4 regions of the Methylotenera sp. L2L1 genome follow, and region 2 is predicted to be linked to each of the others. Evidence: predicted binding sites of a transcription regulator. Region 2 holds the regulator's gene; each other region holds the start of a gene.
What was found. The regulator sigma-54, encoded in region 2, starts transcription at its own class of promoters, with help from an activator protein. The targets are predictions, from matches to a motif close to TGGCACNNTTCCTGCT.
Positions count from the first base shown of each region.

Region 1 (5,739 bases), 160 kb from region 2:
GGAAATCGAATTGACAATAGCTTTACCCTGCACGCATTTTAAACCTGCTTCAATCACAGACCATTTACTAGAGTCAATCATAATTGGCACGCGCGCGATATCCGGCTCTGACGCCACCAGATTCAAAAAGTGCGTCATGGCTTTAATCGCATCCAACATGCCTTCATCCATGTTGATATCGATCACCTGTGCGCCGTTTTCTACCTGCTGGCGGGCTACTGTGAGTGCTTCATCATATTGCTCGTTGATGATCAATCGTGCAAAGGCTTTTGAGCCAGTCACATTGGTACGCTCGCCCACGTTCACAAATAGCGAATCATCATCGACGACGAACGGCTCTAAGCCAGACAACTTCAGCGTGCGTGGCAACACTGGAAGCTGACGTGGCGGTAGGTCTTTAATTTCGTTATAAATGGCATTGATATGGTCTGGCGTGGTACCGCAGCAGCCGCCAGCAATGTTCAAGAAATTGCTCAGTGCAAATTCTTTTACCAAACTTGAGGTGACATCTGGCGTTTCATCAAAGCCAGTGTCGCTCATTGGGTTAGGCAAGCCAGCATTGGGGTAGATACACACAAAAGTATCTGCAATCGAAGACAGCTCTTCCACATAAGGGCGCATTAAGGTAGCGCCTAATGCACAATTGAGGCCGATGGTAAGTGGCTTGGCATGGCGTACAGAATGCCAGAACGCGGTTACCGTTTGGCCAGACAAAATGCGCCCAGAAGCATCGGTCACCGTGCCAGAAATCATAATAGGCAGGGTGTAGCCCACCTCTTCAAAAAAAGCGTCGATCGCAAACAATGCCGCTTTACAGTTAAGCGTATCAAAAATGGTTTCAACCATTAAGATGTCTGCACCACCTTCAACCAGCGCGCGCGTTTGCTCCAAGTAAGCATTCACTAACTGATCAAAATTCACATTACGTGCGGCGGGGTCGTTCACATCTGGTGAAATAGAGGCGGTTTTAGGGGTAGGTCCCAATGCACCAGCCACAAAACGCGGCTTATCTGGCGTGCTGTATTTTGCACAAGCAGCCTTTGCTAACTTAGCTGACTCAACGTTCATTTCATACACCAGATGCGCCATATGGTAGTCATCTTGCGCCACAGCTGTAGCACCAAAGGTGTTGGTTTCAATGATATCAGCACCAGCCGCTAGGTACTTTTCGTGAATTTCTTGAATAACGTCAGGCTGGGTTAAGGTCAATAATTCGTTATTGCCTTTAACAAACAACTCACGCTCACCCGCAGGTGCTTTAAAGTCCACAAAGCGTTCGCCACGATAGTCCGCTTCTGTCAGCTTGTATTGCTGAATCATAGTCCCCATCGCACCATCTAAAATCAGGATGCGTTGCGCTAGCAAAGCGCGTAATTGGGTTTCTATCGGGGAGGGTGTTAAATGAGCCATGAAAATCAGTTCAGTCGTTAAAATTTTCTCAATTTTATCATGCAAGTATCGGGTTGCTATATCTAGTTCTATACTTCGCCACGTCTATATTGCACAGCCTCGGCGATGTGTGCAGGTTTAATATCAACCTCCCCCGCCAAATCGGCAATACTACGTGCTACTTTTAAGATACGATGATAAGCACGTGCCGATAAATTAAGGCGTGATATCGCGGTTTTTAACAAAGCTAAACCAGCCGCATCAGGCTGGCAATATTGATCTATTTCCGAGCTACCAAGCGCAAAATTAGCTTTACCCTGACGTCGCAGTTGCACATCACGCGCCTTTTCAACTCGGGCACGAATGACCTCTGTTGCTTCTGCATTCGTAGCTTTAGTAAGCTCATCTTCTTTTAAGGCCGCTACTTCTATATGTAAATCGATACGGTCTAATAGCGGACCTGAGATTTTGCCTTTATAACGGGAAACCTGATCGGGTGTGCAACGACACTTATTGTTGAAATGTCCTAAATATCCGCAAGGGCAAGGGTTCATGGCAGCGATTAACTGAAATTGGGCCGGGAAATCAGCTTGACGTGCCGCGCGTGAAATGGTGATATGTCCACTTTCCAAAGGCTCGCGCAACACCTCCAGCACTTTGCGGTCAAACTCAGGTAGCTCATCTAAAAACAAAACACCTCGATGCGCCAATGAAATTTCACCCGGGCGAGGAATACCACCACCGCCCACCAAAGCCACACCAGAGGCAGTATGATGAGGAGACCTAAATGGACGCCGCTTCCAATGCTCCACTTTATATTGGCCATTGAGCGACTGTAGCGCAGCGGATTCGAGCGCTTCGTCTTCTGCCATGCTGGGCAATATGCCAACAAAGCGGCTTGCCAGCATACTTTTACCAGTGCCGGGCGGCCCGCTCATAATCACACTATGGCCACCGGCTGCTGCAATTTCCAAAGCGCGCTTAGGGCCAGACTGCCCTTTCACCTCACTAAAATCAGGATAAATAATGGGTTGTGCTTGGCGCTGCGCATCCACTTGCACCAATAGTGTGCGTCCACTCAAATGTGCGCACACTTCTAGCAAGTTTTTAGCTGGATAGATGACGGCATCATTTACCAATGCGGCCTCTAGCGCACTCTCAATAGGCAAAATAAAGGCGCGCCCGCTTTGATAAGACTTATAAGTCATGGCTAGTGCACCACGCACTGGGCGCAACTCACCAGTTAATGCCAACTCACCCGCGAACTCGTACTGAGATAAAGCGGCGGTTGGAATCTGACCACTGGCGGCCAATATGCCAAGTGCGATCGGTAAATCATAGCGTCCGCTCTCTTTGGGCAAATCCGCAGGGGCTAAATTCACAGTGATACGACGGGCAGGAAACTCAAACTGCGCGGTTTGCAAAGCGGCTCGCACACGGTCTTTACTCTCTTTCACCTCGGCTTCAGGTAAGCCCACGATGGTGAAACTAGGCAAGCCATTGGCTAGATGTACCTCCACCACTACTTGCGGCGCATCCATACCAGTAAGGGCGCGGCTGTATAACACAGCTAAACTCATAAAGCTTGCTGCCTCTCCAATTCAGCCAGCCTAGCCTCTAGCAAAGCAAGCTTCTCCCGTGTGTTACGTAACACCTCGGCCTGCACCTCAAACTCCTCACGCGTCACAAGCTCCATTTTGGTGAATGCGCTCTTTAATAGTGCATTTAGGTTTTTCTCAACATCTGCCAATGGCGAGCCTGCCACTACCTCTTTGATTTTATTAGATATTTCATTAATTTTATGATTGTCTAGCATATTAAATTCCTTATTAATTTAGTCTAGTTTAGCAGATTATTTATCAGCATTATATAAACACAACAATCACACCATTTAATATCCTATTGATTATAAACAGTTTTATTATTGGCACGGCACTTGCTTTAACAAAATCGTGTATTTTTTAGATAACACTTTTTAATTTGGAGTTAATAGCATGCGTAAATCATTACTATCACTAGCAGTTCTAAGTGCTCTCGCTTTACCTTCGTTCGCATCTGCAGCAGAAGACGTTGCAGAAGCTACTACAACCAAAGAGGCAGAGCCTACTTGGACATTAACATCTAACGTAGGCTTTGTATCTGATTACTACGTTCGTGGCGTTTCACAATCATGGCACAAGCCAGCACTACAAGGTGGCTTTGACCTTACACATTCAAGCGGCTTTTATGCTGGTATCTGGGGCTCAAGCATCACACCTAACACATTTCCTGATGCATCATTAGAAGTAGACGCATACGCTGGCTACAATGGTTCGATTTCAGCAGTTGAAGGTTTAGGCTACACTGTTGGTGCAATTGGTTACTTCTATCCGGGTGGTAGCTGGAAAAAATACAACTTCCAAGGCACGCCTGACCAAACACCAAGAGGCGGTCGTTGGGATACTTATGAAGCTAACGTAGGCCTTTCATACAAATGGTTAAGTGCTAAAGCATCTGTGACATTGGGTGACTGGTTTGGTGCAGAGAAAGCTACTGGTTGGGATGGCGGCACTAGCGGTACTACATATCTTGAATTAAACGCGGCATATCCATTACCATTCTGGGACCTAACTTTAGTTGGTCACGTTGGCCATTTAAACGTTGCTGGTAAACTAGATTTAACAGTATCAAGTAGTGCAAACAATGCTAATGAAGACAACCCTGACTACACAGACTACAAAGTTGGTTTAAGCAAATCATTTAGCGTGCTTAAAACAACAGGCTGGAATGCTGGTTTATATTATGTAGGTGCAACAAATGGTGGTAAAAGTGGATACTGGGGTCAAAATGGCTTCGGTGGCGCAAGCTTTAACGGCAGTTTAGAAGTTAAAGATTTAACAGATGATCGCTTGATTGTAACATTGGGTCGCTCATTCTAATTAATCTAAAGAAATGACGGGCCAAAACCCGTCATTGTTAATATCAATCTAGGAGACATTCATGAAATTTGTATCCGCAATTATCAAGCCGTTCAAGCTTGACGAGGTGCGCGAGGCGCTTTCAATCATCGGAGTACAGGGTATTACTGTCACCGAAGTAAAAGGGTTTGGGCGCCAAAAAGGTCACACTGAGCTATATCGTGGCGCTGAGTACGTGGTAGACTTTTTACCGAAAGTTAAATTAGAAGTCGCGATTAAAGATGAATTACTAGACCAAGTAGTAGATGCGATTGAAAAATCTGCAGCTACCGGCAAAATTGGTGATGGTAAGATTTTTATCTTCAATCTAGAAGAAGTCTACCGTATTCGCACCGGTGAAACCGGCGTAGAAGCGCTATAAGGGGATCATGATGAAGAAATTACTCTCGATGTTTGCTTTAGTTACCATGCTAGGTTTCGGCTTCACAGGTAACACATTGGCAGAAGATGCTGCACCAGCAGCTGAAACTGTAACAGCAACTGAAGTAGCGCCAGCCGCAGAGGCTGTTGCTCCTGTAGCAGAAGTTGCACCAGTTGCAACAGAGGCTGCTCCAGCAGAAGCGGCTCCAACACCAGTACCAAACAAAGGTGACACAGCATGGATGTTAATCGCAACCGTACTGGTAACCCTAATGGTTATCCCTGGCTTAGCATTGTTCTATGGTGGCTTAGTTCGTCAAAAGAATATGTTGTCAGTATTGATGCAAGTATTCATGATTTTCTCACTAATGGCAGTATTGTGGGCAATTTATGGTTACAGCGTTGCTTTTACAGGCGGCAGCCCATTCTTTGGCGGTTTAGGTAAAGCTTTCCTTGCTGGCGTTACTCCTGAGTCATTAGGCGCAACCTTCAGCAAAGGTGTTTACATTCCTGAACTAGTGTTTGTTGCGTTCCAATTAACGTTTGCAGCAATCACACCGGCACTAATCATCGGTGCATTTGCTGAGCGCATGAAGTTCTCTGCAATCCTTGCATTTATGGTGTTGTGGTTCACATTTGCTTACTTGCCACTAGCACACATGGTTTGGTACTGGGATGGTCCTGATGCGATTACTGATGCAGCTTCACTTGAAACTGTAGTAGCTAACGCAGGTTGGTTATGGGCTAAAGGCGCACTAGACTTTGCAGGCGGTACAGTTGTACATATCAATGCTGGTGTTGCTGGTTTAGTTGGTGCCATCATGGTTGGTAAACGTATCGGTTACGGTAAAGAGGCAATGACTCCTCATAGCTTAACTTTAACGATGGTTGGTGCAGCGTTACTGTGGGTGGGCTGGTTTGGTTTCAACGCTGGTTCTAACCTTGAAGCTAACGGTTATGCAGCGCTTGCTTTAGTCAACACAATCATTGCAACTGGTGCAGCAACATTGTCTTGGACATTCTCTGAGTGGTT
Region 1 is NZ_JQMG01000001.1:811,631-817,369, forward strand. Features, by position in the region: gene metH (methionine synthase) at 1-1,410, opposite strand, end outside; gene FG24_RS03865 (YifB family Mg chelatase-like AAA ATPase) at 1,479-2,969, opposite strand; gene FG24_RS03870 (accessory factor UbiK family protein) at 2,966-3,205, opposite strand; gene FG24_RS03875 (TorF family putative porin) at 3,384-4,307, shown strand; gene FG24_RS03880 (P-II family nitrogen regulator) at 4,369-4,707, shown strand; gene FG24_RS03885 (ammonium transporter) at 4,718-5,739, shown strand, end outside.
Region 1: the regulator sigma-54 is predicted to act here: its motif matches at 3,315-3,330, upstream of FG24_RS03875 (TorF family putative porin).

Region 2 (5,739 bases):
AGATGAAGCATTTTCCTGATGTAGATACCACGGATTTGATTAAGCCACGTTTTACACAGTTTGCAAAGGATAAGCCTTATACTAAGCTGGAAGGTGATACGGGTAATGTTTCCAGCGATGGTGAGCAAATTGAGGTGTTTGGTAAGGTGCTGGTGATGCGAGAAGCTTTCGGTGATAAGGGTGAACTGACGGTAGAGACGGATTACCTTAAAATTTTACCTAATGAAGAATATGCGACGACAGATCGCCCTGTGGTGATTAAACAGGCGCCAGGTACGGTCATTTACGCAACGGGGCTGATTTATGAGAAAAAGCAGCAAACAGTGACGTTGTTGCATAAAGTGCGTGCACATTATGAGCGTCCTGCCGCAAAAGCAAAAAAATCCATGACATCAAGTCACAAGACATCAAATCAAAAGAACAATCAGCAAGTAAAGGCAGCTAAGCCAACTGCCGATGCTCAACGAGATAAACCAGATAACAATGCGCGCATTCGGAGACGCTATGAATAGGCAGTTTTTCATGATTAAAGTAAATACATTATCGAATCTATTGTTATGTGGGGTTTTATTGTTAAGCCTGAATGGCCGGGTATGGGCAGAGGCAGCGGACCGCGACAAACCGATTGATCTAGAAGCCGATACAATGAAAGTGGATGATGCAAAGCAAATTAGTACATATGCGGGCAATGTGATTCTCACGCAGGGTACGCTGGAGATTCATGCAGATAAATTGATTGTGCGTGAAGATAAAGAGGGCTTTCAGCATAGCACTTCCTTAGGTAACCCGACGACGTTTAGACAAAAACTTGAGGGTAAAAATGAGTACATTCAAGGCAGTGCGCAGCGGATTGAATATGACGGACGCATGGATAAAGTGCAGTTGTATACAAAAGCGTGGGTGAAGCGTGGCGAAGACGTCGTGCATGGTGATTATATTATGTACGATGCCAATGCTGAGTATGCTGAGGTAATTGGCGGAGGTTCACAGAATGCGACTTCTGGTACGGGGCGTGTACGTGCTGTGATTCAACCTAAAAATAAAAAAGCGCCAGTCGAGATTAAACCTGAAGTTCCATCCACTAAAGCGAAGCCAGATGCTTCTAGCGGTAACGGCTCGATTCCTAGTGCTAAAGATGCAAGATTCAGCCGCACTTTGGAAGTTAGCAAAAGTGCAGCGGAAGTCAGTAAAAATACTAGCAATGCTCAATAATTTTCAAAATAATAACTGCATGATAAGTGGGCAATGATGAGCGAACTGATTGTAGAAAATTTACGTAAATCTTATAGTGCACGTACTGTGGTGCAAGACATTTCTTTAACGATTAAAAGTGGTGAAGTGGTCGGCTTGTTAGGGCCTAATGGTGCCGGTAAAACAACCAGTTTTTATATGATTGTTGGGTTGGTCGCCTTGGATGCAGGTAGAATTGCACTAGATGGTGCAGATTTGAGCCGTATGCCGATTCACATGCGCGCCAGAATGGGCTTGTCCTACTTGCCGCAGGAAGCTTCAATCTTTCGCAAGTTAACGGTCACCGAAAATATTTTAGCAATTTTGCAGTTACAGGATATCTCAGAAGAAGAAATGTCTGAGCGTTTGGAGTCTCTGCTAGAAGAATTGCATATTACGCATATACGTGACAGTGCCGCGGTGAGCTTGTCTGGCGGTGAGCGCCGTCGTGTAGAGATTGCTCGCTGTTTGGCATCTGATCCTAGCTTTATTTTGTTAGATGAACCATTTGCCGGTATTGATCCCATTGCTGTGATTGATATTCAGCAAATTATCCGCTTCTTAAGTTCTCGCAATATCGGTGTGTTGATTACTGATCATAATGTGCGTGAAACACTAGGTATTTGCGATCGCGCTTATATTGTGAATCAAGGGCATGTGTTCGCCTCAGGTGTTCCAAGTGAAATCGTTGCGAATGAAAGTGTAAGAGAAGTGTATTTAGGTAAAGATTTCCGCCTATGAAGCAAGGTTTACAGCTTAAGTTTTCACAGAATCTATCACTGACGCCACAGTTGCAGCAGGCGATTCGTCTGTTGCAGCTTTCAACATTGGAGTTAAATCAAGAAATTGATGTGTTGATGCAAACCAATCCTTTGCTGGAGCGGGGCGATGACACTGAAGATGAGTACGGCAATGAAGTTGAGTCAGTGGCTGATGGCGCAGATTTGAGTGCGCAAAGCGCTGAGGTTGTGACGGATGTAGATAAGCCTGAAGTGGATGGTTTTGATGCTGATTATTTAGATTCAGGCCATGAGTTTTCTGGCTTGGATTCTACTGTATCAAGCCCTGCTGAGCCGGTCGAGCCTTCTGAGTTTGAAGTGTCAAACTCAGAGTACGCGGATACTTTCTCGGCCGAGTTCGGTGATGAGTTCGATGAGTTTTCAAATGGTAGCCGTTGGGATGAAAACACCATGCCGGCGGACGATGACAGCGATTTTAAACCACAAGAAACCTTGCAGACGAGTTTGCGTGAGCATTTGCTCTCTCAATTAAAGCTAATGCCGCTGTCGGAGCGTGACCAGTCGCTTGCATTAATGTTGGTTGATAGCATCAATGATGATGGATATTTGGAGCAGTCATTAGAAGAAATCGCTGAACTGATGCCAGAAGAGCTGGAAATTGATGCGATGGAGCTGCAAACTGCATTGCGCCATGTGCAGCATTTAGACCCTGCAGGTGTCGGTGCGCGCAACCTAAGTGAGTGTTTACTTTTGCAGTTAGAAGTGCTGCCAAAATTTACGCCACATTTAGCCTTAGCTAATTTAGTGGCAAAGCATTATCTACCGGTGTTGGCCTCGCGTGATTTTGTAAAACTGCGTAAAGAGTTGGGCTGTGATGAAGCAACCTTAAAGCAGGTGCAGCAATTAATCACCAGTTTAAACCCGCGTCCTGGCAGTGCGTTTAGTCATATAGGCTCAGAACACTACATACAGCATGAAGTGATTGTCAAAAAAGTAAAAGGTATCTGGATCGCCAGTTTGAATGACAGCGTGATTCCTAAATTGAAAATCAACCAGCTGTATGCTGGCATCTTAAAGCGTAATCGTGATAGTTCTAGCCAGTATTTGCAAAGCCAGATGCAGGAAGCCAAGTGGATGATTAAAAATATCCAGCAACGGTTTTCTACCATTCTGCGAGTGTCACAAGCGATTGTGGATAGGCAGCGCAATTTCTTGGAGTACGGTGAAGTCGCTATGCGTCCGCTGGTGTTAAGGGAGATTGCCGACGAGCTTGATTTGCACGAGTCGACCATTTCACGTGTGACGACTAATAAATATATGCTGACACCTCGTGGTATTTTTGAGCTTAAGTACTTTTTCGGTAGTTCTGTTGCGACAGATAGCGGCGGTACTTGTTCGGCAACGGCTATTCGCGCATTGATTAAGCAGTTGGTTGACCAAGAAAACCCCAAGAAGCCTTACTCCGATAATCAGATTACAGATTTGCTGGCAAAGCAGGGCATTGTGGTCGCACGACGCACAATTGCTAAGTATCGTGAGTCAATGAATATAGCACCTGCGAGCTTAAGAAAATCGTTATAACTGAATTGTTTAAATCTACGTAAAAAATTGTTGAATTCCTTGCCACAGACCCAATGAAAAGTTGTAAACTGAAATTGTTCTGTAAGTCTTAATCACGAATCTCTGACAATTAATATTTGCGGAATATTTTCAAAAGGAGCAAGTCATGAATTTACAATTAACAGGTCATCATTTAGAAATTACGCCCGCTTTACGTGACTATGTCACTAGCAAATTAACTAAAATCAGTAATCACTTTGATCATGTGATCGATGTCAAGGTGACCATGAGTGTCGAAAAGCTGGCTCAAAAGGTTGAAGCTACACTGCATGTGCCTGGTAATGATTTACACGCAGAATGCCAAGATGAAAATATGTATAGTGCAATCGATATGTTGACCGACAAGCTGGACCGTCAAGTGGTGAAACATAAAGAGAAAAATACAAATCATCACAAAGCGAATGGTGCAGTTAAGCATCAAAACATTGACTGAGTTTTTTAGTATTTAATTCTTTTTGTTACCTTAAATATGGCTCAATTCAACGTCGCTGAGCTATTCAAACAAACCCGCCGTAAACTCAAATTAAGTTGGGTTGCAGGACTCAACGGCGGGTCAAATACTCTCACTAGCGAAACAGTTACTAAACCATCCTTGGCACTGATAGGCCATCTTAACTTTGTACATCCGAATCGAGTGCAGGTGTTAGGCTGTGCTGAGATGGACTATATTACCAATTTGCCCACTGCTGACGCAGAGCGTGCAATCAATAATCTATTTTCTACCGATTTAGCAGCCGTTATTGTTGCGAACGGTGAGAAAGTGCTTGATATACTGTTGGCTGCGGCCGATCAGCACAACGTTCCATTATTTACCTCTACCTTACGCAGCCCAGAGCTTATGGATATCCTGAGTCACTTCTTGGCGCAGGCGATGGCTGAGACTATTAGTGTGCATGGCGTGTTTATGGAAGTACAGGGTTTTGGCGTGTTACTTAAAGGCGAAGCCGCTATCGGTAAGAGTGAGCTTGCGTTAGAGCTGATTTCACGCGGACACCGACTGATTGCCGATGATATTGTAGATTTTTTCAGGATATCGCCTGAACGCATAGAGGGGCGCTGTCCCCCGTTATTAGAAGACTTTTTAGAAGTCCGCGGTTTGGGTATTTTAAATATACGCGCCTTATTTGGTGATAACGCGGTTAAACCTACTAAGCCGCTGGATTTAATTATTCAGTTAGAGAAGGCGGATCTGCAAACTTTGCAGATGTTAGACCGACTAAGTATTAAAACGCAGCATGAAGAAGTGCTTGGATTAAAAGTGACCAAGGTACATATTCCGATTGCTGCCGGGCGAAATATTGCTGTGTTGGTCGAGGTTGCCGTGCGTAACCATATGTTGCTGTTGCGTGGCGTGAATGCGACAAAGCAGTTGATGCAACGTCAGCAGCGCGCAATGAAGCAACACAAGTAACTTTTCTACTAGGGCTCATCGAATCCATGAAACAACTGATTATTGTCACCGGTCTTTCTGGATCAGGAAAGAGCATTGCATTACGTGCGCTTGAAGATAGCGGCTATTACTGTATCGACAACTTACCGGCTACCATGTTGGCCACGATTGCCGATCATTTAGATGCTGACCATAAGCGCATTGCCATTAGTATTGATAGCCGTAGTATTGCCATTGAAACCCTGCCGGTACATATTGACCAACTTAAATCAAAGAGCATTGATGTGCAGGTGTTGTTCTTGGAGTCAAATGTTGAAACTTTGGTCAAACGATTTAGCGAAACAAGACGTAAACATCCGCTCAGTAAGGCTTCTATTACTTTGGCTGAGAGTATTGCGCTTGAACGTGATTTACTGGGCGGCTTGGGTAGTCTTGGACATGTGATTGATACTAGCTATTTAAGTGCTAATACACTGCGTGGCTGGGTGAAAGAGGTCGTGTCGATAGAGCATACAGGATTAACGTTGTTGTTTACCTCGTTTGGTTTTAAGCATGGCATTCCATTAGATGCAGATTTTGTGTTCGATGTGCGCTGCTTACCTAATCCGCATTACGACCCTGCGCTACGTGACCTGACCGGGCGTGATGAAAAGGTACAGGACTTTTTAAAAGATCATGCAACCGTGAACGAGATGATGCATGATATTAGAAATTATGTTGAGAAATGGTTACCATGCTTTGTGTCGGATAACCGTAGTT
Region 2 is NZ_JQMG01000001.1:652,073-657,811, reverse strand. Features, by position in the region: gene lptC (LPS export ABC transporter periplasmic protein LptC) at 1-512, shown strand, start outside; gene lptA (lipopolysaccharide transport periplasmic protein LptA) at 523-1,212, shown strand; gene lptB (LPS export ABC transporter ATP-binding protein) at 1,249-1,971, shown strand; gene FG24_RS03135 (RNA polymerase factor sigma-54) at 1,968-3,551, shown strand; gene hpf (ribosome hibernation-promoting factor, HPF/YfiA family) at 3,697-4,023, shown strand; gene hprK (HPr(Ser) kinase/phosphatase) at 4,060-5,001, shown strand; gene rapZ (RNase adapter RapZ) at 5,028-5,739, shown strand, end outside.

Region 3 (5,739 bases), 630 kb from region 2:
ACCACGAGCAGTGTCTATACTCCAATCTTTACAACCCACATCATAAGTAGGCTCAGCGAGCGTCACTTTACTAATGTCCGTTGCTTGGCAAGTTCTTAATAAATTTAACTTCGCCGCCTCATAGTTCATATCCACAACTTGCTGCTTATCTTCATCTGGGTCAGGCGTACCAATATATTTAATCTCATTGGCAGCATCGGGGAAATGTCCAACATGATGTTTAAACAGCTTTAATGCCTTGCTGATTTCCACCATTTCACTACGCGCTACTTGAATAGCAGCAGTATCATCTACGTCTTCTAATGACATCACCGCAGCAACAGCCACCACCGACATTAACGCCACCACCACGAGTAACTCTAATAGAGTAAAACCAGCATTGCGTTGAAAAGCATGACGACATTGAAGGTGTTTCGGATTTAAACCATCAGCAATGACTTTAACAAACTGACATAACAACTCAAAAAAAGCACATACAACCTTATGCAAATCGCATAAAGAAGCCGCTACTACCATCATGTGTTTTTTCTGAAACGTCACTGACATCATTTAATTATTAGGCCTAATAATAAATACGCAAAAAGGCAGGGCTCATAGAACCCTGCCAAGCTTTATTGCATTAAGATACTTTAGAAATCTTATTGTGCATCAGCGATAGCATCATCAATTACTTTACCGTCTGGTGTAATTACAGCAAGTAAGCGAGCTTTTTCTAGAGCAGGACCAGTGACATTACCTGTATCATCAGCCGCAACTTGGAATAGGCCGATATATCGTGCATAGTTCACTGCAGGATTTACGCTATTAACTTTGGTGTAAGTAGGCGCTTGTGAAATGGCTACTTTAGAGCTTGATGTACTTGCAGCAGCATCACTACCAAAACCCAGAGCTAGCACTAAATGACATTCATCAGCCTCTAAAGAGTCATTAAATTTATTTTGAATTGTATTAGCTGAGGAAGCAGATAATGCTCCTGAGAAAGCTACGTTCAAGTTATCACCAGCAAATGCACAACCAGTGCCATTATTACCAGCAGATGGAACAATAGATACAGTTAGCTGATCACCAGCAGCTATCATGTCTTCCAAATCCAACTCTTGTGCAAAACCAATGTTAACGCTCTCATTATGTTGACGATTTGGTGCTACAGGATTTGGGTTTGTACCTGTGATTTGTTGTAACTCATCAATACCAGCTGCTATTAATGAGTTTGCAACTGCTGCTGAGTTTGAAGCTGATAAAGTTACACCGCCGAAAATATCTAGAGCTGCTGTTGGTAATGTACTGATACCAGAAGTTGCTGTAACTGCAAGCACGTCCCACTGGTTTGGATAAACCTTCTCAACTGCACGGTATGTACGAATCGCACTATCTAATGTCACGTTTGCATTAGCAGCCGCTGCCGCTTCAGCATTGTCGCCCACATCTTCATACGCTACTAAAGCGCCAACAGCTAATACAGCCAGTAAAGTAATCACCACCAGCAACTCAAGCAAGGTGAAACCTTGTTGTTTTGATTTCAACATAAACATTTAAAACTCCTTGGTTTTGAAATTTAATTTTAAAAAATTTTTATTTACTTAATTTAATTAAAAACTTCACGTTACTCCCCATGCTGTATTCAAGTGATCACTTAAACCTAGCTTTTTAACTAACGCTTTTTTCAACTAAACAAAACCTGACTCAATCAATAGCTGCTTTGTATATACAGCAACCAATGATTAAGGGCGGGAGGAACAGGCAGTCCCGACACACGGCTGGCCTGGCTCCCAGCGCATACCCCTTGTGTGCCAAGCTATATAAGCAACGAATATGCCAACAAATTGAAACAAATTGTAACTATATGTAAATTATGAGTAATTCCTGAAATATATTCAGAAAACATCACAACGATTATTAGGATAATTGGTGGTTATTATGAATAGTGGTGGTTGTTAACAACCACCACCTTACTTATTTACACCCAATTATTTTCTACACCACCACTAAGCTAATAGATTTACTTACTTACATACTTAATAAGAATTTATTGTTAGTTGATGGTTGTTAGCTGGATTTCTTGTCGGCTAGCGCCTGTCTTTTCAGTTTGCCAGCGTTTTGCAGGACCGAAGCAATTAAAGGCATAGTGCGTGCATCACCCTGCCTTAATAATTGCACGGCATATTCATTGGCATACTGCGGATATCGTATCAACGCAAGCTTCAACTGCTGTTGGGCTGCTGGTAATTGCCCACTCATGGCAAGCAAAGTTGCGTGCTGATAAACCTCTTTATCTCCGGGAATAAACTTAACTACTTGCGCACTAATCGCAAGCTTATGCGGCAGTATTTCGCTCACATTAGGGAGTATTCTTAGCACCACAAAATCGATATGCGGCGCCAATAGAGATTTGTTGCGAATCACCAACATTTCATCCAGCATTCGGTCTACATCTGCAGGCTTAACCTGTTTAGCTTGGCCACGCGTAAACCAATCTTCTAGTTTGTAATAGTGCATGCCAATATTCACCAAACTAATTGCACCAAACAAAATGAGCGACCCTATTGCAATTGGCCCAAGCTCCATCTTCCATTCTATAAACTTTTCATCACCCAAGCCTAAGGCAATTGCAGCAATACCAAGAAAATAAGCATACCAAAGTGGATACTCTAACGAGCTATGAATGGCTAATACGGCAAGCAACACATATACCCAAAATCGCTCTGGCGTGAGTGGATTACGCCATGCATTCACCACAAAATAAATGAATCCAGACAGCATCAATACAGCGCCAATCACACCAGCTTCAACCATTACATTAATCACGATGTTATGTGTATGGTGATACCAACCCATGTGTTGGTCAAAAGACTCTGCTAACAGAAAGTCTTGCCATCCAAATTGCGCGAAGCCAATACCCAGCAATGGCTGCTGCAAGAACACTTGCCAAGCCTCAGTAATTAATTCCAAACGAATAGAGGAGCCTTGCATACCAACTACTACTTTTTCGGTAGGCATGGCAGGCAGCCCTGAAATAGGCAACATGGGGACAATTAACTGCACACCCACAAATGCAGGTACCAGTAAAAGTAACAACCACGGACGCAGATACGTTTTATTTTTACTAAACTTTCTAATAGCCCACCAACCACCAATAGAAAGGATAAGCACATATAGCCAGCCCATACGCTGGCCAGTCATCGCAATTGGGAACAACAATAATATTGCGAATACCACCGCAAACTTTGGTTTAATTTTTTCCGTAATCCCTAAATAAATAAGCGAACCAAGCGCCAGTGCCAAATAGTTGGCAAGATGATTTACCTGACTAAGGTTAGCGCCATTTCCAGCCTGGTTATGTGGAACAATCACATTTGACAGCTCAACACCAGCAACCTGCAAAACCACTATCAGTATATTAAGCAACCCACCGATAAAAACCGCCCAAGCCAGTACAGATACAACCTTTGGCATCCCAAACTCACGCTTAATCTCAGCACCAAGCGCAATCAACAGCACAGCCCAAAGCAAATACAAGCCTAGTAAAAAGTTCTGCTGCCAATAATTAACCAAACCCAATGGCACTTGTATTGCAAATATAGCCATTAAACCCAACGGCACTAAAGCCACTACAGGCAACCTAAATGATTGCCAAGTGATTGGACGTAACAGCAAGATTGAAGCTAATAACCCTAAGACAGCAGCTGACCACTCACCGTAAAAAGTGGTCAGTGGGAATCGATGATGGGGGATTAAAAAAGGTACCACACACATAAGTGCTATAAACAATAAACTTAGATCAGGAAGCCTATAAGACTGGAAATACTTATTTATCATAAAAATCCGAAGGAGTATCGAGTGATTTTAGTCGCAAATAATATTGAAATATTATTTGCGTGCTTTGCAACCAAATTGATACGAGTTGATGCAAAAAGATAGGGTGATTAAGTCAAACCATGCTAACCAGTTAATGTTACGCAAACACAATTTGACCATCACCCATCAGCAAGATGGTTAAAGTGATGCTGTATAACGCTCACCTTCATTGAAGAAAATCTAGATTGAAGCAACATTGGATTGAAGCAAATCTAGACCACGCTTTTCTTAACCATCTCTCTCATTGCGCATCAACCAAAAAATTTGATTTGCTCATAGCCAGCACTATTTATGCCATAACAATCAATATATTTAATAGTTATTAAAAATCAATAACATAAATATCAGCACCATCAATACTTACAGTTGAATTATGTATAATTTGGTTGTTATCAACCAAATATAGGGCTGATTTAAACCAAAATTACTCTAAACCCCACACTCTGAATTTAGAATAATTTTTAAAAATGCTATAATGCGCACGCCTGTGCCTAGGCAGGTGGCTAAATTGGTTGCCAAAATCAGTGGTCATCTTAGAAAGGAAGTAAAAATGAAAAAACTCGCAATGTTATCTATTATTGTTGGCGCATTTGCTGCAACCAACGCTCAAGCGGCAGAGACCATTTTCCCTAAATCAAAAGTTGGTGTTGAAAAGTGCTTAAGCGCTGCACTGGCTGCAAAAGCTGGTAATGTCGTTAAGGTTGAATACAAACTTGAAGACAAAGTACCTGTTTATGAATTTGATATTGAAACAGCCGACGGTAAAGCATGGGATGTTGAGTGCAACAGCAAAACTGGTAAAATTACTGAAGTTGAAGAAGAAGTGGCTAACGCAGACGCTGCAGCATTTAAGGCTAAAGTTAAAATTTCAGAAGCTGATGCTAAGAAAACAGCACTTGCTGCATTTCCAGGTGAAGTAGTTGAAACAGAATATGAAATTGAACCTGATGGCGCTGCTTCATATGAATTCGACATCAAAACTAAAGATGGTGAAATGAAGGTTGAAGTAGATGCAACCAGCGGTAAAATCGTTGAAAGTAGCAAAGAGCTATATCAAATCGGTAAAGAATAAACCTCTGTCATCGTTTATTTCAATAAAAAGCCCTCGTAACGAGGGCTTTTTTACATTCGAATCAAGCGACGCAGCACACAGCGCAAGCCTATACGCAATGCGAATTGCGCTATTGATCTAATCACTTGACTACAAAGACCTTATCACAACGCGCGCATAACCAACTATTCACCCACTCGCGCTAGATCACTATCTGGCATATTCACAGTTAATATATCAGCTAGCGCAGATTATTCTGACGAGCGTACTGCCTAAGAATTTCCGGCTACCAATCAATATGTTAATTGGTTAATCCTTCGACAAGCTCAGGACGAACGGAAGTTGCGAAAGGTCTCAGCCCTCCATTATTGAAGAGCCATTTAAGAAGCATTGAAGCTTACCAAAGATTAGCTAAGTTTTTATCATCAAAACTGGTTGTAAACAACCAAGTGGTTCTTTAATAGCAACCAAATCTACTAACAATCAAAAACTAAAGCTACAAAAATTAAATAATAATCAAAGGGTTAAACAAAAACCTCTCTTTGGCATAGCTTTTGCATTATTAGAACTTAGCGTAACTATGCGTTATGGGAGGGTGCTGGACCTAGGCCATGCAAAGTATTGTAAAGATATCAGCATGTTCAGTTACCTTCCCGCCCAACCATAGCGCTAAGGTATTTGATACCATGTTACTTTGAGTAATGCCAATTTCAAGTAATGCGAATCTAGGTAATACCAATTCAGATTGAAATTTGATGTGTTGATTGCGAGTTAGCCCGAGGCGTTTACGCCCCGGGCTTTTTTTTATGATAATCAATATTATGATGGGTAAT
Region 3 is NZ_JQMG01000001.1:24,760-30,498, forward strand. Features, by position in the region: gene FG24_RS00080 (type II secretion system protein GspG) at 1-549, opposite strand, end outside; gene FG24_RS00085 (type II secretion system protein) at 639-1,532, opposite strand; gene FG24_RS00090 (PglL family O-oligosaccharyltransferase) at 2,047-3,747, opposite strand; gene FG24_RS00095 (PepSY domain-containing protein) at 4,406-4,927, shown strand.
Region 3: the regulator sigma-54 is predicted to act here: its motif matches at 1,803-1,818, upstream of FG24_RS00085 (type II secretion system protein).

Region 4 (5,739 bases), 980 kb from region 2:
CTGCGCAGGCCGTGAAATTGCGGGGCCAGGTCCTGAACGTGCAGTCGTGTTTCAAAACCACTCTTTATTGCCATGGCTAACTTGTTATGAAAACGTGTATCTCGCAGTAGAGCGCGTATTTAGCACCGAGACCAAAGCCCAACTTGAGGCGCGCACGCATGCCGCTATCGAGTTGGTAGGGCTGTCACACTCTAGCGACAAACGACCTAATGAAATTTCAGGTGGTATGAAGCAGCGTGTTGGCATTGCCCGCGCTTTGGCCATGGAGCCAAAAGTACTGTTGCTGGATGAGCCTTTTGGCGCGCTAGATGCATTGACTCGTGCCAATCTGCAAGATGAGCTGATGAAGATTATGGCGAAGTCTGGTTGTACTGCGGTAATGGTGACACATGATGTGGATGAGGCTGTATTGCTATCAGACCGTGTCGTGATGATGACCAATGGCCCAAGTGCAACGATTGGTGAAATTTTAGAAGTTAACTTACCACGTCCAAGAGCACGTTTGGCACTGGCAGAAGATAAAGAATACAACCATTTACGTAGTGAAGTGCTGCGCTTTTTATATGAGCGACATGCTAAAAAATCGGCATAAAAGCCAAGGATTTAAAAAGACTACATCAATATTATTACTTATAAAAGGGATTAACATGAAAACCAAAACAGTGTTCAAGATGAATATGATCATGGCTTGTACCGCGCTAGCGCTGACTGGTATGGCACAATCAGCTTACGCAGAAGATGAGGCGGTTACTGAATATACTTTCTTAGATGCTATCAAAGATGGTAAGCAAATGACTAACTTCCGTTTACGTTACGAAAGTGTGAATCAAAATGGCTATCAGTCAACAGCTGGGTCATCAAAGAAACTTAACACAGGCGAGGCGTTTACTTTACGCAGCTTGATTGGGTGGCAAACTGCGCCATACAAAAACTTTAGTATCGGTGCACAAATCACAGATGTGCACGAATTTAACGATGACTTTAATGACCGTAGAAATAATGTGCCTGAGCACAGTAATGCTGGTGCGGTGGGTGCGGCGGCTCTTAATAAAGCGCTATATCCTAACATTGTAGATGCTGGCTTTACTGATATTAATCAACTTTATGTGGATTGGACTGGTATCAAAAACACTAAAGTGCGCTTGGGTCGTCAACAACTTAATTTAGACAATGTGCGTTTCATTGGCGACATTGCGTTTAGACAAAATATGCAAGTATTTGACGGTGTTTCTGTCTTAAACAAGAGTATTCAAGATGTAGAGCTTTTTGCTGCACACTTTGATAAAGTTCGCCAAATTACCACTAAAGATCGTCATGGTAATATTGATATTGTGAATGCAAAATACCGTATTTCACCTTCTGAGTCGTTGGTTGGTTATGGCTACTTGATTGATGTGGCTAACTTAGGCCAAAACAATGGTAACCCAGCTGCAATCGGCACTGCAGCACAAGGCGGTAACGGTTTAGGTGCTAGCCAAGACACTGCTTCTACAGCAGGAGCAACGACTGATGCTAGTAGCAAAACTTTTGGTGCGCGATTAGACGGTGTACGTGCGATTAATCCTGACTGGAAAGTGCTGTACACAGCAGAATACGCTAAACAAACTGACATGAGTGGTGGTAGTCCACTAATCGATGCGCATTATTTTAAATTAGGTGGCGGTGCGGCATATGGTGCATGGTCAGTGCGTATTGATCATGAAAAACTTTCTAGTAACGATGGTCAATATGCATTCCAGACACCACTAGGTACTAACCACCTATTCCAAGGTTGGGCAGATCACTTCTTGGCAACCCCGCGTCAAGGTATTGAAGATAGCTTTGTTACAGTAGCTGGTGCTATCGATAAAGTGAAGTTATATGCTGAGTATCATGTGTTCAAATCTGATGAAAAATATCAGTCTACCGATGGAAGACTTGGTGATAAATACGGTAGCGAGTTTGATGTAAGTGCTACTTATCCCTTCAGTGACAAGTTGTTAGGGAAGGTTGAGTATGCAAAGTTTAATGAAAGTGATATTTACGGTACTACCTTACAAAATGCAGCACGTAAAGGCGATAAAGAGATTGTTTGGGTAACCGGCATGTACACATTCTAGGCATTGCGTTAAGTAATGTTGCATACTAAATGTGTAGCAAAGCATAATGCACCATTATGGAATTCCATAATGGTGCATTGGCACTGTTAGAGAGCTGATGCTAATAAAGTGGTATTTGGCGAAAAAAATAAGTAATTGTTTTAAATGAATAAAATTATTTTGCGAAATTGTAAAACTTGGCATGAATCCTGCCTATATGTGAGCGGAATGACAATTTAGATTAATTGATGGTGAAAACATGCAAAAGATGAAATTAGTAGTAATTGGTAACGGTATGGCCGGGATGCGAACAGTGGAAGAGTTGCTGAAAATAGCGCCTGATCTTTACGATATCACCGTGTTTGGTGATGAGCCTTACCCTAATTACAACCGCATTATGTTGTCTCCGGTGCTTGCAAATGAGCAAACGATTGATGACATCATTTTAAATACCAGAGAATGGTATGCAGAGAACAATATCACCCTGCACACAAGTGCACGGGTGAACAAGATCGATCGTAAAAACCGTGTGGTTTATACAGAAGATGGCGTGAGCGCCGCATATGATCGACTATTAATTGCAACAGGCTCTAAGCCGTTTATGCCGCCAATCCCTGGTAATGAATTTGAGGGGGTGTTGGGCTATCGCGATATTAAAGATACAAACGACATGATTGAGGCTGCAAAAGTCTATAAACATGCCGTGGTAATTGGTGGCGGTCTATTAGGTCTAGAAGCAGCTAACGGCTTAAAAATCCAAGGTATGGATGTAACGGTTATCCACAAAAACGAATGGTTATTAGAGCGTCAGTTAGATAAAACTGCAGGTGGTATGTTACAAAAGAATCTAGAAGCCAAAGGCCTTAGTTTCTTATTGAATAAAAATACACAGCAGTTGGTTGGAGATGACAAAGGCCGCGTGAAATCAGTGAGATTTAGCGATGGTCAAGAAATCCCGGCAGACTTAGTAGTGTGGGCAGTCGGTATTCGTCCAAACTATGCATTAGCTGAGTCAGCAGGCATTTACTGTAATAAAGGTATTGTGGTGAACGACACGATGCAAACTTATGACCCACGCGTGTATTCAGTGGGTGAGTGTGTAGCGCACCGCGGTATCTCTTACGGACTGGTTGCGCCATTGTTTGAAATGGCTAAAGTGTGTGCAACGCACTTGGCTAACTTTGGCATAGGTCAATATAAAGGATCAGTGACATCAACCAAACTTAAAGTAACAGGTATTGATTTATTCAGTGCGGGTGATTTTATGGGCGGTGATGACACAGAAGAAATTGTTTTGCACGACGCAGTTGGTGGGGTTTACAAAAAGCTCATCATCAAAAATGACAAAATCGTTGGTAGCGTGCTTTATGGGGATACCACGGATGGTTCGTGGTATTTTCAGATGTTAAGAGATGGTAAGGCGATTCACGAGATTCGTGATCACCTGATGTTTGGTCAAGACTCACTGGGTAATAGCGGTCATCAAGGCCAAGATAAAGCAGCTGCCATGACCAATGAAATGGAAGTGTGCGGTTGTAACGGTGTATGTAAGGGAACGATTGTTAAAGCCATTCAAGACAAAGGCTTGTTCACTATTGATGATGTGAAGAAGCAAACTAAAGCCGGTTCTAGCTGTGGTTCTTGCGTAGGTTTGGTTGAGCAGATTCTAGCTTCTACTTTAGGTGGTGGCTATGCGCCTCCATCCACAAGTAAAGCTGTATGTGGATGCACTACAAAGAGCCATGAAGAGGTGCGCGCAGAAATTCGTACCCATAAATACCTGAGCATTCCAGATGCAATGCAAGGCATGGCTTGGTCTACACCAAACGGTTGCGCAACTTGTCGACCAGCCCTTAACTACTATTTACTTTCAACTTGGCCGCATGAAGCAAAAGATGACCCGCAATCACGTTTCATTAATGAACGTGTGCATGCAAACATCCAAAAAGATGGTACATACTCAGTGATTCCACGTATGTACGGTGGTGTGACTACGCCAGATCAGCTCAGAAAAATTGCTGATGTTGCAGATAAATATGCAGTGCCTATGGTAAAAGTAACAGGCGGTCAACGTATTGACTTACTGGGCGTGAAAAAAGATGACTTGGTTGACATGTGGAAAGACTTAGACATGCCATCAGGCTACGCTTACGGTAAGAGTATCCGTACAGTTAAAACCTGTGTTGGTTCAGAGTTCTGCCGTTTTGGTACACAAAACTCTACGCAATTAGGCATTGATATCGAAAAAGCATTTGACCATATGTGGGCGCCGCATAAAGTAAAATTTGCGGTTTCTGGATGTCCACGTAACTGTGCTGAATCAGGCGTTAAAGATGTCGGTATTATTGGTGTAGATTCAGGCTGGGAAATTTATGTAGGCGGTAACGGTGGTATTAAAACTGAAGCAGCGCAGTTCCTATGTAAAGTAAAAACTTCAGATGAAGTCATGGAGTACTCAGGTGCATTTATCCAGATTTATCGTGAAGAAGCGCGCTATTTAGACCGTACGGTACATTGGATTGAACGTGTTGGTTTAGAGTATGTAAAACAGCGTATTCTTGAAGATGCTGAAGGGCGTAAAGCGGCATACGAACGCTTGATTTACGCGCTACAAGGTGCATCAGATCCATGGGCTGAGCGTGTGAATAACCGTGAGCAACATAAAGAATATGAAACAATTACTGTGTAATATCTTGTTATAAGATTAGGAAACAACATAATGAAATCTAGTTTTTGGAAATCAGGTCATACCCCGACCTTACTATCATCTTTTTTGTATTTTGATTTAAGTTTTATGGTGTGGGTGCTGTTAGGCCCATTAGCAGTGCAAATTGCGACGGACCTGCAACTTACACCGGCAGAAAAAGGCCTGATGGTGGCAACACCTGTCTTAGCTGGCGCTTTGTTGCGTATTGTCATGGGTGTTCTCGTTGATCAGATTAAACCGAAGATGGCTGGTTTAATTGGTCAAGTTGTTGTACTGGCTAGCTTGTTAGTTGCGTGGTTACATGGCTTACAAACTTTCCAACATACTTTGATGCTAGGTTTGGGTTTAGGGTTTGCTGGCGCTGCGTTTGCTGTTGCATTGCCTTTAGCTAGCCGTTGGTATCCACCTGAGCATCAAGGTACAGCATTGGGTATTGCTGGTGCAGGTAACTCTGGTACAGTGTTTGCAGCATTGTTTGCACCAGGTTTAGCTGTAGCGTATGGTTGGAATAATGTATTTGGATTAGCGTTGATTCCATTAAGTATCGCCATGTTTATTTATATTATTTTTGCAAAAGATGCACCTGACGCACCTGCTGCAAAATCGTTAAGTCAATACATGCAGATTCTTAAAGATAAAGACGCTTGGTGGTTCATGTTTTTCTACAGCGTTACCTTTGGTGGTTTTGTAGGCTTGGCATCATCACTGACTATTTACTTCAATGACTTATATGCGCTAGGCCCTGTAGTTGCTGGCTACTGTACCGCAGCATGTGTATTTGCAGGTTCGCTAGTACGTCCTTTAGGTGGCTGGTTAGCTGATCGTGTTGGTGGTATACGCACTTTACTTACCATGTACATATTGGCTTCAATATTGTTGGTAGTGATGAGTTTTGGTCAACCAACATATCAATTGGCGTTATGGGTGATTGTGCCTACAATGGCGATTTTAGGC
Region 4 is NZ_JQMG01000001.1:1,636,817-1,642,555, forward strand. Features, by position in the region: gene FG24_RS07840 (ABC transporter ATP-binding protein) at 1-592, shown strand, start outside; gene FG24_RS07845 (alginate export family protein) at 648-2,099, shown strand; gene nirB (nitrite reductase large subunit NirB) at 2,338-4,767, shown strand; gene FG24_RS07855 (nitrate/nitrite transporter) at 4,798-5,739, shown strand, end outside.
Region 4: the regulator sigma-54 is predicted to act here: its motif matches at 2,277-2,292, upstream of nirB (nitrite reductase large subunit NirB).